Regions from separate parts of the Exiguobacterium sp. s46 genome, predicted to be linked through region 2. Evidence: riboswitches for the same ligand, from Rfam matches in the RefSeq annotation. Region 2 holds a riboswitch; the other holds the start of a gene.
The links. A riboswitch is a leader RNA that binds a small molecule or an ion and turns the genes downstream of it on or off. The one in region 2 is predicted to bind FMN.
Positions count from the first base shown of each region.

Region 1: another riboswitch for FMN. It lies ahead of ribD (bifunctional diaminohydroxyphosphoribosylaminopyrimidine deaminase/5-amino-6-(5-phosphoribosylamino)uracil reductase RibD); the one in region 2 lies ahead of KNQ08_RS09135 (ECF transporter S component).

Region 1 is NZ_JACSMY010000001.1:2,159,469-2,167,668, forward strand. It holds gene KNQ08_RS11120 (methyl-accepting chemotaxis protein) at 1-904, shown strand, start outside; gene KNQ08_RS11125 (DUF6612 family protein) at 958-1,779, opposite strand; gene ribH (6,7-dimethyl-8-ribityllumazine synthase) at 1,992-2,450, opposite strand; gene ribA (GTP cyclohydrolase II) at 2,447-3,637, opposite strand; gene ribE (riboflavin synthase) at 3,637-4,263, opposite strand; gene ribD (bifunctional diaminohydroxyphosphoribosylaminopyrimidine deaminase/5-amino-6-(5-phosphoribosylamino)uracil reductase RibD) at 4,248-5,288, opposite strand; FMN riboswitch at 5,448-5,592, opposite strand; gene KNQ08_RS11150 (M20 family metallopeptidase) at 5,776-6,981, opposite strand; gene KNQ08_RS11155 (MetQ/NlpA family ABC transporter substrate-binding protein) at 7,004-7,822, opposite strand; gene KNQ08_RS11160 (methionine ABC transporter permease) at 7,842-8,200, opposite strand, start outside.
Region 2 is NZ_JACSMY010000001.1:1,747,840-1,756,039, reverse strand. It holds gene glpX (class II fructose-bisphosphatase) at 1-129, opposite strand, end outside; gene KNQ08_RS09165 (DUF86 domain-containing protein) at 281-724, shown strand; gene KNQ08_RS09160 (TIGR01457 family HAD-type hydrolase) at 731-1,495, shown strand; gene KNQ08_RS09155 (NifU family protein) at 1,538-1,765, opposite strand; gene KNQ08_RS09150 (DUF1462 family protein) at 1,875-2,171, shown strand; gene KNQ08_RS09145 (NAD(P)/FAD-dependent oxidoreductase) at 2,212-3,264, opposite strand; gene KNQ08_RS09140 (YuzB family protein) at 3,357-3,590, shown strand; gene KNQ08_RS09135 (ECF transporter S component) at 3,667-4,233, opposite strand; FMN riboswitch at 4,388-4,530, opposite strand; gene KNQ08_RS09130 (HesB/IscA family protein) at 4,642-4,992, shown strand; gene KNQ08_RS09125 (NAD-dependent epimerase/dehydratase family protein) at 5,110-5,976, shown strand; gene KNQ08_RS09120 (GNAT family N-acetyltransferase) at 5,973-6,476, shown strand; gene KNQ08_RS09115 (GNAT family N-acetyltransferase) at 6,473-6,964, shown strand; gene KNQ08_RS09110 (NAD(P)/FAD-dependent oxidoreductase) at 7,207-8,200, opposite strand, start outside.

The sequences.
Region 1 (8,200 bases), 410 kb from region 2:
AACCCATGTCGTGTCGACTTCACGTCACGTCTCCGGTCGAATCAGCGAACTCGATCAGGATATGGCGTCGACTTCCCATACGATTGAAAACTTATCAGCCGGGATGCAGGAGACAGCTGCTTCTGCCGAAGAGATGAACTCGTCTGCTGTCGATATGGAAGCGACGATTCATGATATCGTCGCTGGTGCAGAAGCGAACGGAAAACGGGCACAAGAAGTGGGTGGACGTGCTGAATCGCTTCAAGTCGTCGCAACCGAAGCGAAACAGACCGCGAATCACATTCTCGCTGAAACGAAAAGTAAACTCGAGGACGCAATGGCTCGCGCAAAGGCTGTCAAGGAAATTTCCGTCTTATCGGACGCGATCCTCTCGATCGCGGCGCAAACGAATCTATTGTCCCTTAACGCTTCAATTGAAGCAGCACGCGCTGGTGAAGTCGGTCGCGGCTTTGCCGTCGTCGCCGATGAAATTCGCAAACTTGCCGAAAGTAGTCGGGATACCGTCGAACAAATCCAAGATGTCTCGATTTCTGTCATCGAGTCCGTTGAACACTTGAACGCCGCGTCCGGCGAGATGCTCTCTTTCATTGATACAAAGGTCGCCAAAGACTACGATTTGTTTGAGGATGCCTCCGTCCAGTATCGGAACGACGCACATTTATTCGGTGATGCAGCGGAACACTTCGCTGCCCAAGCCGGTCAACTTCAGGAACTGACAGCGAACATGCTTGGTGTCATCAACGATGTTGCCGTCACCGTCAATGATGGTGCGCAGGGAACACAATCGATGTCGGAGCAAATCAATCATTCCGTCCAAGCGTTCCGAGATGTCCATGAACAGACTTCCGTCAGTCAACAACAGGCGGAAGCACTAAAGGATGTTCTCCGCCAGTTCCAAGTCTAAACGACAAGCCCCTCGTCTTCACATCAGAAGAGAGGGGCTTGTTTTTTCATTTTTTACTGTCCAGCACCTGTGAGCGGTTGTGCGTCTTTTGCTTCCGCCGGTAATGTGATCTCGTCGATCTCATTGAATTTCGAGAACGTCGACTCATTCTTCATGTTGAACTCGGTCTCTTTTTCAATCGCAAACACCATATCCATGTCGAGTGACTTCGGATAGAACGTCTTCGCGTCGTACGTCATTTTGTAGTTCATCTTTTTATAATCGATGCTATCCATCGCATCTTTCATCTGCGCCATCTGTCCTGTCTGTTCGAGTGAATCCTTCATGAAGGCTTTCAGGTCATCACCACTCAGCTTAACGTCGATCTGATAGACATCGCCCTCTTTTTTCGCTGTCCAATTATCTTTGTATTTCTTTAGGAGCTGCAAGTTTTGTTCCGTCGATGCCGATGATTCCATCGCTTCGACCATCTCGCCTAGTTCTGAAACGTCTTGAACGATCCATTGTCCGTTTTGCGAGAGGTACATTTTATCGTCAACGATGTAACTTTCAATCGTCACGTCTTTCCCGTCTTCAGGATTTTTCATCGTCATCGTCTGTTTCATCGCGAGCGGCTTTTGAATGATATCAGCGGAAACCTTCTGATCCATCGCCATCTCACCTGCTTTAGAGCTGACCGTTCCTTCCATGTGGAACGATTTGATGTCCTCTTGAGCGGCTGTCGCTTTCTTTAATAGCTCTGTGTTCGAGAGTTCCCCCGACTTCGTCGAACCAGATCCGCTGCCACTACCTGAATCCGTCTGTCCATCTTGGCATCCGGCTAGTCCAATCGATGCTGCGACAATCCCGGCTGCTACCCACCTTGTTTTCTTCATATTCATTTCCTCCTTTATACGCGTTACCCTGATTTACGAAAAACATTGGAAAATGTTTCAAACTTTCTTTAGTAGACCATTACCGTTCTACTTAAAATTGAATCCTCAAATTTCAAATCTACAATTCTTTTTTTGAAATTTGGTTCAGTGTTCGTGAGATTCCCGCAAAAAAACAGGCTGATGGAAGCTTCCATCAGCCTGTTTCTGGTTCGTTAGATCGTCCGTAAAAGATTCGCCATCTCAATCGCAGAAACCGCAGCTTCATAGCCTTTGTTCCCAGCTTTCGTACCGGCACGTTCGACTGCTTGCTCGATTGAATCCGTCGTCAGGACACCGAAGATGATCGGTACGCCTGTGTCGCGCGACGCACTCGCGACACCTTTCGCGACTTCGTTACAGACATAGTCATAGTGCGACGTTGCCCCGCGGATGACAGCGCCAAGCGTGATGACTGCGTCATACTTGCCGCTTTTCGCTAATTTTTCCGCGACAAGTGGAATTTCGAATGCTCCCGGAACCCACGCCGTATCGACAGCATCCGCTGCAACACCGTGACGACGGAAAGCGTCGTTTGCTCCTCCGACGAGTTTTGAAGTGATCAATTCGTTAAAACGTGCAGCGACGATTGCGACGCGTAGTCCTTCTCCTGTTAAGAAACCTTCGTAGATCATAATGTGTGTCCTCCTTGGATGTCGAGCCAGTGCCCGAGTTTCGTTTGTTTTGTTTTCAGATAACGCTGATTTTCAGGTTCAACCGGTACTTGATGTGGTACACGTTCGATGACTTCGATGCCTTCTTGTTCGAGCACCTGTTGTTTGTCCGGGTTATTCGTCATCAAGCGGATCTTTGTCACGCCTAGATCACGCAACATGTTCGCTGCGACCGTATAATCACGCATGTCCGTCGGATAACCGAGTGCATGGTTCGCTTCGACCGTATCGAGTCCTTGTTCCTGCAACTCGTACGCTTTTAACTTCGCCATCAGACCGATGCCGCGACCTTCCTGACGTAAATACAAGACGGCTCCACCTTCTCGTTCGATCCGCTCGAGTGCCGCATCGAGTTGCGGTCCACAATCGCACCGCTTCGAACCGAAGACGTCCCCTGTCAGGCATTCCGAGTGTAGACGGACGAGCATCCCGTCGTGTGCTTCGCCGGATAAGACAGCGACATGTTCTTTCTTATCTTGTGTCGTATAGCCAATCATCCGAAAGGCTCCGAACGTCGTCGGAAGCAACACTTCCGCCTCCCGCTTCAACGGTCGCTCAAGATACGCGACGAGTGCTTCGATCGTAATCAGTTTTAAATCATGTTCTTCCTTATAGAGAAGTAGATCATCGACCCGTGCCATCGTGCCGTCTTCCTTAATGATTTCACAGATGACGGCGATCTCATCGCTACCGGCAAGACGGGCAAGATCGACACCCGCTTCCGTATGTCCACGTCGCTCCCGGACACCGCCCTCTTTTGCGATCAATGGGAAGATGTGACCCGGTCGTTTGAAACGTTCCGGTCCATCCGTCAGCATCCGCTGAATCGTTAGCGACCGTTCCTCAGCACTGATGCCGGTCTTTGCCTCTTCATGATCGATGCTGAGCGTAAATGCCGTTCCATGTGGATCTGTATTATTCGCTGTCATCGGAGCAAGTTCGAGTCGCTGTGCGATCCGCGGACTGACTGGTACACAGACGAGTCCTTTTCCGTATGTGATCATGAAGTTGATGTTTTCCGGTGTCGCATGTTCTGCGAGCATGACGAGATCGCCCTCATTCTCACGATCCTCGTCATCGCAGACGATGATCGGTCGTCCGTTCTTCAAATCTTCTATCGCGTCTTCAATCAAGTCGAATCCGTTCATTACATGTCGCCTCCTAAGAATGCTGCCCAGTCCGTCTGCTTCTCATGCTGCGTGAAATGATAGAGATGTTTCGCCATCATGTCACACTCGATATTGACGACTGCGCCGCTTGCCAATCGATCAAACGTCGTCACTTGACGTGAGTGCGGAATCAATGAAATCGAGATCGTTTCCGGCGTGACGCGTTGCAACGTCAGGCTCGTGCCGTTGATTGCAATCGAGCCTTTCGGAATACAATACTTTTGCCACGATCCGACATCAAACGTATAGACCATCGCTTCTCCATCCGGTCGCCGACTGATCAGCCGCGCTGTTCCGTCGATATGTCCACTGACGAAATGACCGCCGAAACGACCGTCTGCCGGCATCGCCCGTTCGAGTTGCAATGGGCTTCCGACGCGGTACGTGCCGAGGGCTGTAGAACGGATCGTATCATGGACCGCATCCGCCGTGAAACCGGTCGGACTCATCGACGTGACGGTCAAACAAATCCCGTCGACGGCGATGCTATCACCGATCTTCGTTCCTTCGAGTACCCAGTGCGCCTCAATTTCAAGCGCTAACCCGTTCGGTCGCGGTATCTTTCGTTTTAAGGTTCCGACTTCTTCAATCAATCCGGTGAACATGTCGTCTCCTCCTTTCGGATGTACGTCAGATGGAGATCCGGTCCGACCGTCTCAACCTGATCGATTTGAAAACGATCTTCGATATCGTGTTGACTATTCCACGCATCGCCTTCAAAAATCGATGGGGCTTGGTAGACTTCGATTCGGTCAACGAGATCTGCTTCAAGGAAAGCGGCTTGAATCGTCGGTCCACCTTCGATCAAAACACTGCGGATGTCTTGTTCGTATAAGCGTTTCAAAATCGCTTCCGGCGTCTCATACTCACCAACGAGAACCGTCACCTGATCGTGACTAATCCGAGGAACACTCGTCAGCCAGTAGGTTGGATTTTTACCATCACGAAAAACTTGCGCCGTCTCCGGTACTCGACCACGACGATCGACGATTACCCGAATCGGTTCGATGCCTGACGCCGCGCGTAAGGTCAGTGCCGGATCATCGACGAGGACCGTCTCACTGCCGACGAGGATCGCATCATGGCGACCTCGCAGAGCACGACCGTTCGCGCGTGCTTCTTCTGACGTGATCCAGCGCTGTTCACCTGTCGCCGCGATCCCGTTCATCGTCTGAGCGATCTTGACGGTCACGGTCGGACGTTTTCGTTCGATCGTCTTCCAGAATTCCGTGTAGAGGGCTTCTGCCTCATGCCGTAACAAGCCGACCTCGACTTCGACTCCCGCGTCCTGTAGACGTTTGATTCCTGAACCAGCGACAATCGCATGTTTGTCTTCCGTTGCGACGAAGACTCGTTTGATCCCTGCTTGTAGAATCGCTTCCGTGCATGGTGGCGTCTTACCGTGATGGTTGCATGGCTCGAGCGTCACGTAAAGATCAGCACCACGGGCGGCCTCTCCTGCCATCCGTAAGGCCTCGACTTCCGCATGCGGCCCACCGGCAAATCGGTGCGCACCAAAGCCGATGATGCGTCCTTGTTTGACGATGACACAGCCGACACTTGGATTCGGACTTGTTTGTCCGTGTAACATATGTGCTAATTGCATGGCATAACTCATCATCTGTGACATCGCGTTCACTCCTTTCAAATGAAAAAAGACGCCCCTTGAAAAAGGGGCGTCTGTATAGAAGGGTTCACGAAATACACGGTTCGCCCACTGCATTTTTTCATGCAGAAAGAGACCACCTCCTGAAAACATTTTTTCAGAAAATAGCTTGAATCGTGTCGTTTCGTTCTTCTCCCATCCGGACTTTACCGTCGGCCCTGGAATCTCACCAAGTCAGCCATGATGCGTACATCATGGGTCGCGGGCTCGTCGATCAATCGATCGCATCACCGCCGGTTGGGATTTTCACCCTACCCCGAAGAACTGGATTATTGAGTTATACAACTTTAGCCTAGCATATCTTTTTCAAGAAAACAAAGCGCAAATGCTTCTGTCTTATCTCTTTTTTGATTTCGTTCCACTTCTGTCATCCATCACCAATTCGCGATCAACTGGATCTCAAAAACGACTGGAGCACCTGATAGCAGTGCGTCCAGTCGTTGTGTTCTGCTTACAAATACCCGTTCTTCCGGTCGTGGAATTCTTGAGCGATTGCCCCGCGCGTCCGTTCATCCGCGAGGACGCGAAGCGCTGTCCGCGCGAGGATTTTCGCCCCCGTGATCAATGCTTCATCTCCAGCTGCTGAACGGGCCGCTTCTTTGAATGCTTCCGTATGGGCGACCAGATCGTCCGGACCAATCTTGATATACGGATGGATTGTCGGGATGACTTGACTGATGTTACCGGCATCCGTCGAGCCAAGCCCCGGTCGTTCGTCTAAATGGACCGTTTCGCCGAGCGCCTCTGCTTCTTCTTGGAACAGACGGTCGAACGTCCGATTGAAGACAAGGTTATCGACTTCATTTTGGAACGCGATGACGTCAAGCGTCGCCCCGGTCGCGAGTGCCGCGCCTTGGGCAACGGCTTTGACTTTTTCCGTGACGGCATTGAGGCGTTCCCGTGTCGTTGCCCGGATGAAGAAACGTGCTTTTGCGTATTCCGGAATGATGTTCGGCGCATCGCCACCATGCGTGATGATCCCGTGGATCCGGACATCGTCTGGTAACTGCTGACGTAAAGCATTGATTCCGTTGAAGAGTTGAATGACAGCGTCGAGGGCGTTGATGCCTTCTTCCGGTGACGCCGCTGCGTGCGCCGGACGACCCGTAAAGGCAAAGTCGAGCGGATCGACCGCAAGGGAAGAACCCGTGATCCGTGTTTGACCTGAAGGATGGACCATTAAGGCTGCATCGATCCCTTCCAGCAACTGATGTTTGACGAAACTGCCTTTCGCACTACCGTTCGGTCCACCTTCCTCGGCCGGTGTTCCGAGCACGATGACACTCCCGCCGACTTCATCGAGTACTTTACTGAGCGCGATTGCTGCCGCAACACTCGTCGTGCCGATGATGTTATGTCCGCACGCGTGACCAATGCCTGGCAACGCATCATACTCAGCAAGAAAGGCAATCGTCGCGCCTGGTCGATCGCTCGACTTCTTCGCGAAGAACGCGGTATCGTGTCCCGCGACGCCGAGTTCTACCGTAAAACCTTCAGCCGTTAGACGCTCCGCATGTAGCCGCGAAGCAAAGAATTCCTCGTTGCCGATTTCCGGCGTCGCATGAATTCGGTGACTCGTCTCAAGGTACGATTCCCGTTTTTGTTCGATGTCTTGTTCAATCGTCTCTACCCATGTCGTGCGTACTGGTGTCGTCATGCTATCCACTCTCCTTTTGAAATTATTCGCCGATGTCGCTTAGTGGAACGAACGTCGGGATCGTACTGCCTTTGTATTCTTTTTTGATGAAGGCCGCGACATCTTTTTGTTGATACAGCGATGCGATTTTTTTCAGTTCTTTTTTGTTCTTGTCTTCCGTCCGTGTCGCGATGATGTTGATGTATGGTTTTGCTGTCTCGTTCTCATGGACGATCGAGTCCTTGATCGGGTTGAAGCCAGCGTCAACGGCAATGCCATTGTTGATGATCGACGCCGCGACGTCCGGTAAGACGCGTGGCGTTTGCCCGGCGACGATCGGAACGATTTTCAGCTTTTTCGGATTCTCGACGATCTTATCGACCGAACCGTTACCATCGAAGTCGTCCGGTAGCTTGATCAGACCTGCTTCTTGCAGTAACAAGAGGGCGCGTCCCATGTTCGTCGCTTCGTTCGGAACAGCGATTTTTCCGCCATTTGGAATGTCTTTGACATCCTTGTATTTATCCGAGTAGATCCCCATCGGTGCGATGACAGTCGTCGCAATCGGCGATAGCTTCAAGTTATGTTCTTTCTTGAAAGCGTTGAAGTAGGAAATCGTCTGGAAGGCATTGGCGTCGATCTCACCCTCAGCCAGTGCCATGTTCGGCTGGACATAATCGGAGAACTTGACGAGTTCGATTTTGATGCCTTCCTTCTCTGCTTTTTTCGCGACATAATCCCAAACTTGTGTGTCTGAACCGCTGACACCGAGCTTGATCGTCTTTTCGTCTTCTCCTGATGCTGCGCACCCGGCAAATAAAATCGTCGTGAGTGTTGCTCCAATTGCTACTGCTTTTTTCATGGCTGAATCGCTCCCTTGATTAATGTCTTCTAATTTTTCGTGCGACGATGTTGCCTGTCGTCTGTAAGCCTTGGACTAAGATGACGAGAATCCCGACCGTGATGATCATGACTTTCGTGTCGAATCGTTGATAACCATAGGTGATCGCTAAGTCACCGAGACCACCGCCTCCAATCGCACCTGCCATCGCTGACGCCCCGATCAAGCCAACCGTCGCGATCGTTAAGTTCAGGATGAGTGAACCGAGTGCTTCCGGCAGGAGGAAGCGGAAAATCGTTTGAAACGGTGTCGCGCCCATCGCTTCTGCTGCTTCAAGAACGCCTTTATCGACTTCGAGTAAAGAACTCTCGATCAGACGCGCCATGTACGGTGCAGCGT
Region 2 (8,200 bases):
GACTTCGCGCATCGCAGTCGTTGCTGCATCATCCGCTTCATTTTTCTTACCGCGACCAATCCATTGAGCAGAAGCTAATGCTGCTGCTTCCGTAGCGCGTACGATTTCCAGTGCGAGTTCCCGTTCCATGTATATAACCTCCACGTCACCAATGTGACATACTATTTTCAGCAAAAATCTAAATTGAGGATAACACATTGGGGAATGTGATGCAAATGACCTTTCTGCTTTTCAGGATTGCCGGATAACGATAAAATGGAGGATGTGAGGGGGAATGAAGATGTATTTCGTCAATCGTCAAAAAATCGAAGAGACGGTCGTCTGTTATGAGACGGCACTTCGACAAAGTAAGGAAGTTACGGGGGATCCGGTGACGACGGCACTGGCTATGGAACGGATCGGTTTTTTAGTCATTGAAAGTGTCATCGACATCGGAAACAGTATGATTGATGGATTCATCATGCGGGATCCGGGAAGTTATGAAGATATCATTCTCATTTTAGAAGATGAGAAGGTCATCGATGGACCGCTCGCGACGAGTCTGAAGAAGCTCGTTGCGTTACGTACGTTGATCGTCCGGTCATTCACACAGTCGAGTATGGCGGAGATTCGGGCGGTACTTGAGACAGAGGAAGCAGAACTACGTCGTTTCCCGGAAGCGATTCGCCGGTATATCGAGACAGAACTCGGACCGGTGTCTGCATTTTTACCAAACGAGGAGTGAGTCAGGATGAAGGCAAAAGGCTATTTATTTGATTTAGATGGAACGATGTATAACGGAACGGAACCGGTAAAAGAAGCGGTCGATTTCGTCAATCGTCTGCAAGCAGAAGGGGTTCCGTATTTGTTCGTGACGAATAATGCGTCGATGACGGCAGAAGCCGTGGCGGAGAAATTACGCGGGATGGGTGTTCATTCCGATGCGAAACACGTCTTGACGAGTGCGATGGCGACTGGTCGTTATATCGCTGATCTATCACCGAAAGCGCGCGTCTATGCCATCGGTGAGACAGGACTGATTGATGCGCTTGAACGGGAAGGGTTAGACGTCGTCGCAACCGAAGCGGCAGATTACGTCGTCATCGGTCTCGACCGTCAGATCACATATGAAAAACTCGCTGTCGGGGCCCTCGCGATTCGTGCCGGTGCTCGTTTCATCTCAACGAACGGAGACATCGCCATTCCGACAGAACGTGGATTCTTACCAGGAAACGGTGCCTTGACGTCCGTACTGCGCGTGACGACGGAGAAGGAACCGTTCTTCATCGGCAAACCGGAACCGGTCATGGTCGATATCGCGACGGAGATGATTGGTCTGTCAAAAGAAGACGTCATCATGGTCGGGGATAACTACCATACGGATATCCTATTCGGAATCAATGGAGGCATCCGGACGATGCACGTCAATTCTGGCGTCCACACACCCGTCTTCATTCAAGGTCAGGATCGTCAACCGACATACATGGTCGATACGTTAGCCGAATGGATTCTATGAATCAAAAAATCCCGAACGAGAATTCGTTCGGGATTTCATGTATTAGAAGACTTGTTCGACTTCAACGACGCCAGCGACTTCTTCAAGAAGGGCACGTTCGATACCGGCCTTCAATGTGATCGTTGAACTTGGGCAGCTACCACAAGCTCCCATCAAACGGAGTTTTACGATTCCGTCTTCTACATCTACGAGTTCAACGTCTCCTCCATCACGAAGAAGGAACGGACGCAATTTTTCAAGAACTTCATTCACTTGATCAAACATTTCCATGCGTAAACACATCCTTTCGTATAGTTTCATTGTAACAGGGTTGAAAAATGTTCTCAATCTGGAAAACTTGTATACTAAAGAGGAGAGAATTGAAAAGGGGGACTTCAAGATGGAAATCACGGTTTACGGGACAGCGGTCACTTGTCCGAGTTGTGTCGGGGCACCCAGCTCGGAAGAGACGTTCAGTTGGCTAAAAGCTGTCCTCGGACGGAAATATGAGCAAGAAATGACGCTACGCTATGTCGATTTCGAGACAGCAACATCGGATCAATGGACGGAAGCCTTGAAAGAGGAAGTCTATTTTTATCCACTGATCGTGCTTGATGATGAGATGATTGACGAGGGGTACGTCAAGCTGAAGACGATCACGGCAGCGATCGATGCGAAGTTAAGTCAGACGGGGTAATGAAGAAGAGGTATCCCAAAGCTTGGGACACCTCTTTTGTTCATTTAATCTTTTTGTGTTTCCATAAGACGCCGGACTTCAAGAGACGTGGGACTTTCCCCGTCAGCGCTTGCTTGCCCATGACGATCCCAAAACCGTCTGATTTCCCGAGCGATCCGAGCATCCCGCGCAGTTTGATTTCTGGCAGTTTAGGCAATTTCTTCCCTTGCCACTTCGCTTGCAAGACGTCGACGACTTGTTCTGCCTGATGTTCTGCGAGTTGACCGCTTGGCGCATACGGCAAGCTGGCACAATCGCCGATGACGAAGACGTTATCGTATTCCGGCACGTGATGATGTGCCGTCAATTTGATCCGACCGCCACTGTCTGCAGCAAAGCCGAGATCGCGAACGACCTTGACCGGCTGCGTACCTGCCGTCCAAATCGTCAAGTCCGACGGGTACGTATCGTCGCCGTTTCGCACGTCGTCCGCCGTGACGAGCGTGACGTTCGAATTGTTGATGACTTCCACGTCATGCTCCTCGAACCATTCCTGGACGTAAGACGAGACTTTATCGGATAAGAATGACAAGACGGATGGACCGCGGTCGAACAGACGAATCGTTAAATCCTTCCGGCTCTCATGCAGTTCACTGGCAAGTTCGACACCAGATAGACCAGCACCGACGATCGAGACGACGGACCCCGGTGACAGACCACAGATCGCTTGCTGTGTCTTGCGCGATTCTTCAAGTGTCTGGATGCTGTATGTAAACTCTTGAGCACCCGGAATGTTGTGGTATTTATCCTCGCAACCGAGGGCGATGATCAAGTCATCATAGAATAATTCTGATCCGTCTTGCAGGTGGACCGTATTCGTCTCTGGTGAGATTTTAATGACATGTCCATATTTATAAGTAAGATGTTTCCCCTCCGGAAATTCAATCCGGACATCCCGATCTGATAATGTACCTGCTGCGAGTGCGTAGTATTCCGTTTTGAGTGCGTGGTACGGTAGACGGTCGACGAGCGTGACGGCAACTTCCTCGTCCTTGAATCGCTCACAAATCCGCATTCCACCATAACCTCCGCCGAGTACGACCAATTGCTTCATAACGTAAAATCCCCCTTAGTTCCCCTAAATCAGTCTGACCTTGTATAATACGACATGAGGCAGGTCGTTTCCTGCTTGAAGGAGGAAAAAAAGTGAATCCGATTATTGAATTTTGTATTAGTAACTTAGCGGCTGGTACACAGGTCGTCATGGAGCAACTTGAACGTGACCCGAATGTTGACGTCGTCGAATACGGTTGCCTCGGTTATTGCGGGATTTGTTCGCTTGACCATTTTTGTCTCGTAGATGGTGAGACCGTCGTAGGTGAAACGCCGGAAGAGTTGCTTGAAAAGATTTATCTGAAAATCGAAGAGAATGAGCTGTGAGCATGGACGGCCAAAAAATCCCCTCGTTCGTCTGAACGAGGGGATTCGTGTCCGTCAGCGGGCGCAGCTTTTCGGATCAGGCAGATTGTTGGCGGCGCATCATCCATGGGCGTAGTTTCAAGAACAATGGAATGAAGAGTGCCGAGATGAACAAAGCCTTGATGACGTTAAACGGTAAGATACCGGCAGTGATCGCTGTCCATTTGACAGCTGGATCCGCCATGTAATCCATACCGAGGAACCATGCATACGCTGGAAGGATCAAGATATAGTTGAGGATCGCAAGACCGAGTGCCATCGTGATCGTACCAGCGACGAGACCAGTTGCGAGACCTTGTGTTGATTTCTTTTTGTGGTAGAACCAGCTGACAGGTAGTACGAATGCGACGCCTGCAGCGAAGTTCGCGAATTCTCCGACCGGAACACCACTTCCGCGGAAGATGTAGTATAACACGTTCTTCAATGCTTCGACGATGACACCTGCGACCGGTGAGAACATGATCGCTGCGACAAGAGCAGGAACATCACTGAAGTCGATCTTCAGATAGTTTGGTAAGAACGGTAGTGGAAAATTGATAAGCATAAGAACAAATGAGATTGAACCTAACATTGACAGAGTGACCATTTTTTGTGTGCGTTTCATACGAGTATTGTCTCCTTTTGCTCGTTCCTCTCGATGAAGTATTGGCATGACTGCGACCATAAAGAAACCCCTATTGATCAGATCAACAGGGGAGAAGTCCGCATTAAATAAACCTAATCGATTATTGCAAAATCGATCAAATTCAAACTCATGCCGCCATCTTCTCCCATCCAGACTGTACTGTCGGCTCCTGAATTACACAGAATCAGCAAATAGCGCCCTATTCGCTCGCGGGCTTCAACTTAAAAAGAGTTGTTTACCGCCGGTCGGGAATTTCACCCTGCCCTGAAGATGGAACGATTATTTTATTGTACATACCATTTATACAACGAATTCAAGATAGTTTCAAGCAACTAGGTTTCGATTCGCTCAGAAGTTGCGTATACTAAAGAAAAGGAAGGTGATGACATGATCCATTTAACGGAGGCAGCAGCGCTACAAGTCCAGGACATGATGGCGCAGGCACCAGCAGATGAACGAAATCTTCGGATGCTCGTCCAAGGTGGTGGATGTAGTGGTCTGTCGTACGGAATGGGATTCGATCAACAAAAAGAAACGGATCTCGTTTTTGAACAGCACGGCGTGACCGTCATCGTGGACGAAAAAGATTATCCGGTCGTCAAAGGACTGGAAATCGATTATAAGCAGTCGATGCTCGGCGGCGGATTTACGATTACGAATCCGAATGCTATCGCAACATGCGGTTGCGGGACATCGTTCCGAACAGCAACAAATGCCGGGACACCGGGTGGCTGTTAATGAATCCAATCGTGGACATCGTCCACGATTTTTTTTATTGCCTTCTACAGGAGACCTGTTCCGTTGACTCGAAATATTAAGAGAGTGAATGCTACTACGAACAGGGAGGGCTTCAAGATGAGAAAAGTATTGATCTTCGGGGGAACACGCTATTTCGGACGACGCTTAGCGATTCGGTTAGCCGATTCAGGGGATGATGTGACGATCGTCACACGCGGCGAGCATACTCCACCGGTCGCGAAGGGCTTGACATTCTTTAAAGGGGATCGGACATCAAGCAGTACGATGAAGGACTTGAGCCAACAGCACTGGGATGTCATCTATGACAATATCTGTTTCACACCGTATCAAGCGAAGCTCGCGGTCGACGCGTTTGAAGGAAAAGTCGGACGCTACGTGTTGACGTCGACGATGTCTGTCTATGAAGACGGTGGTGCGAATATCACGGAGCGTGCCTACAATCCGTTTCCCGGGAAATATGAGCTTGAGAAGGAACATGGATATGGCGAAGGGAAACGCCAAGCGGAGAGTTATTTCTTCCAACGGGCGACGTTCCCAGTCGTTGCGGTCCGTTTTCCGGTCGTCCTCGGACCAGATGACTATACGGAGCGACTCGTTTTTCATATCAAGCGGGCGCTAGACGGTCGTCCGATCGTTGCCGAAAACACATACGCGAAGATGGGGTATATCTCAAGTTACGAAGCTGCTGCCTTTCTTGAGTGGTGTGGTCGTTCGGAACTGACCGGACCAATCAACGCTGCAAGTGACGGTGTCTTATCAATTCAAGACCTAGTGGATAAGATCGACCGCGTTGCGGGAACGACGAGTCAACTCGTTGCAAAAGGAGAGGATGAATCGCCGCTTGCGCCAGAACGCGATTTCTATATGGATACGAAAGCTGCGAAACAAGCGGGCTATCTGTTCCAACATGTCGATGACTGGCTCGATCGTTTGATTGAAGAGGAGGTGCGCAATCACCAATGATGCAGTTGATGAAACCAGCTCTTGCGTGGGAGACAGAGTATCGTGCCTTTTTAGAAGACTGGCGAGAGTCGGGCGAAACGATCGTGCCGGAAGCAGTCGGAGACACATATGAACCACTGGGCGCTTATTTTGCGGAACTGAAGGAAATGGAGACAACAGTCAGACCGGGTCTTGTCACCCATTCGACGTACTGGATGGTCGACGGGCAACGAATCGTCGGTGCGCTGAACTTCCGGCATGACTTGACGGAGAACTTGAAGTTGTACGGCGGACACATCGGATACGGCATCCGACCATCCGAGCGTCAGAAAGGATATGCGACGACCGGACTCCGTTTAGCGCTAGAAGAAGCACGGCAACGTGGACTCGATCAAGTGCTGTTGACGTGTGGCGTTGATAATCTAGCATCTCGCCGTGTCATCTTGGCGAACGGTGGACAAGAAATCGAGCCGACTGTTCGTAATGGACGCGAGACACGTCGCTTCATCATCCCGTTATGAGGATTCGTGAAGCACGTCTTGAAGATGCGTCAGCTATCGCCCGCGTTCATATTGATGCCTGGCGGGAGACGTATCAAGGTATTATTCCGGACACTTATTTAGTGCAGTTATCGCACGAAAAACGGACGAAACAATGGGAACAGACATTAGTCAATCAGCGCGTGTATGTTGCCGTGTCAGGAGAAGAAGTCGTTGGTTTTGCGCAAGGTGGAGCGAATCGAAGTGATGCGCGTGAAGGTGAGTTGTATGCGATTTATGTCTTGCAAGCGTCGCAAGGACAAGGACTCGGAAAAGCTTTGTTTCAACGCATCGCTGAGGACTTAGCGGAATATGAGATGATGCAGGTTTCTGTCTTGCGGGATAATCCAGCGTGCCAGTTTTACGAGCGATTCGGTGGTCAGGTCTTCGAAGAATCGATGATTGAGCGAGGTGGGGTGGAACTCGTGCAACGGGTTTACCGGATACCTGTTAAAAGATCATCCGTATGAAATCGGACGTTTTCAACATCTTTGCTTTCCTCAGGCGGGAGGTAAGCCGCGCCAGTTCCCATTCCATGTGATCTGTCGGGTCTTACCTATCCCTGACGGAAGCACACATCGTGCTTCCTTTTCCTGTAGGAGTCGAAGATGTTTGTTCACGTCCTATATGTGATTCCATCAAAATAAGAGGTCGGACTCCGATATGTCATCCGGAATTCGACCTCTTATTTGTTTTCAGCCATTCAGTTATCTCAAGAATGATTCGTTACTTTTTCGAACAGACTCGTCGAGTGTTGCGGGTGACGAGCAGATGGATCAACGAGAAGCTTCGCTTGGTTAACGGCGATCGGTGCTTCACCGAAGCCCGTTGCGATCAGTTTGACGCGTCCTTCGTAAGTCGCGATATCACCACAAGCGAAGACGCCTGGAATCGCAGTCTCCATCTTCGAATTGACACGAATCGAATTGCGTTCGAATTCGACTTCCCATTCTTTGAGCGGTCCGAGTGACGAGACGAAGCCGAAGTTACAGACGACATCGTCCGCAGCGACGACGACGACTTCACCACTTTCAGCATGTTTGAACGTCAGCGTCTCGATGTGCGTCTCACCTGTGACCGATTCAAGTGTATACGGCGTCATGACGTTGACGGACGAATCGTGTAACAGTTCGACCGAATGTTCATGGGCACGGAACTTATCACGACGGTGGACGAGCGTGACGGATTTTGCAATCGGCTCAAGCATCAATGACCAGTCAACTGCAGAGTCACCGCCACCAAGTAAGACGACTTGGCGATCCTTGAAGCGTTCCATGTCGTTGACGAAATAGTGTAAGTTTGTTTCTTCGAAGCGTTCTGCATCTGCCACTCCGAGTGGACGCGCGGCGAACGAGCCGTTTCCTGCCGTCAAGATGACGGTCTTCGTATAATGCTCGCCTTTATTCGTGACGAGGCGGATGATTCCATCATCCATCCGTTCGTAAGCGATGACGGTCTCACCGAGCACGTATGTCGGATCGAATTCATTTGCTTGTTCAAGCAACCGATCGACCAGTTCCTGTGCTTTTACTTTCGGAAAACCGGCAATATCGTATATATATTTTTCAGGATAAAGCGTAGCGAGTTGACCACCTAATTGAGGTAGACTCTCGATGACCTTCGTCTTCATCTGGCGCATTCCTGAATAAAACGCGGTGAACAGTCCGACTGGACCGCCGCCGATGATCGTGACATCATATGGTTGG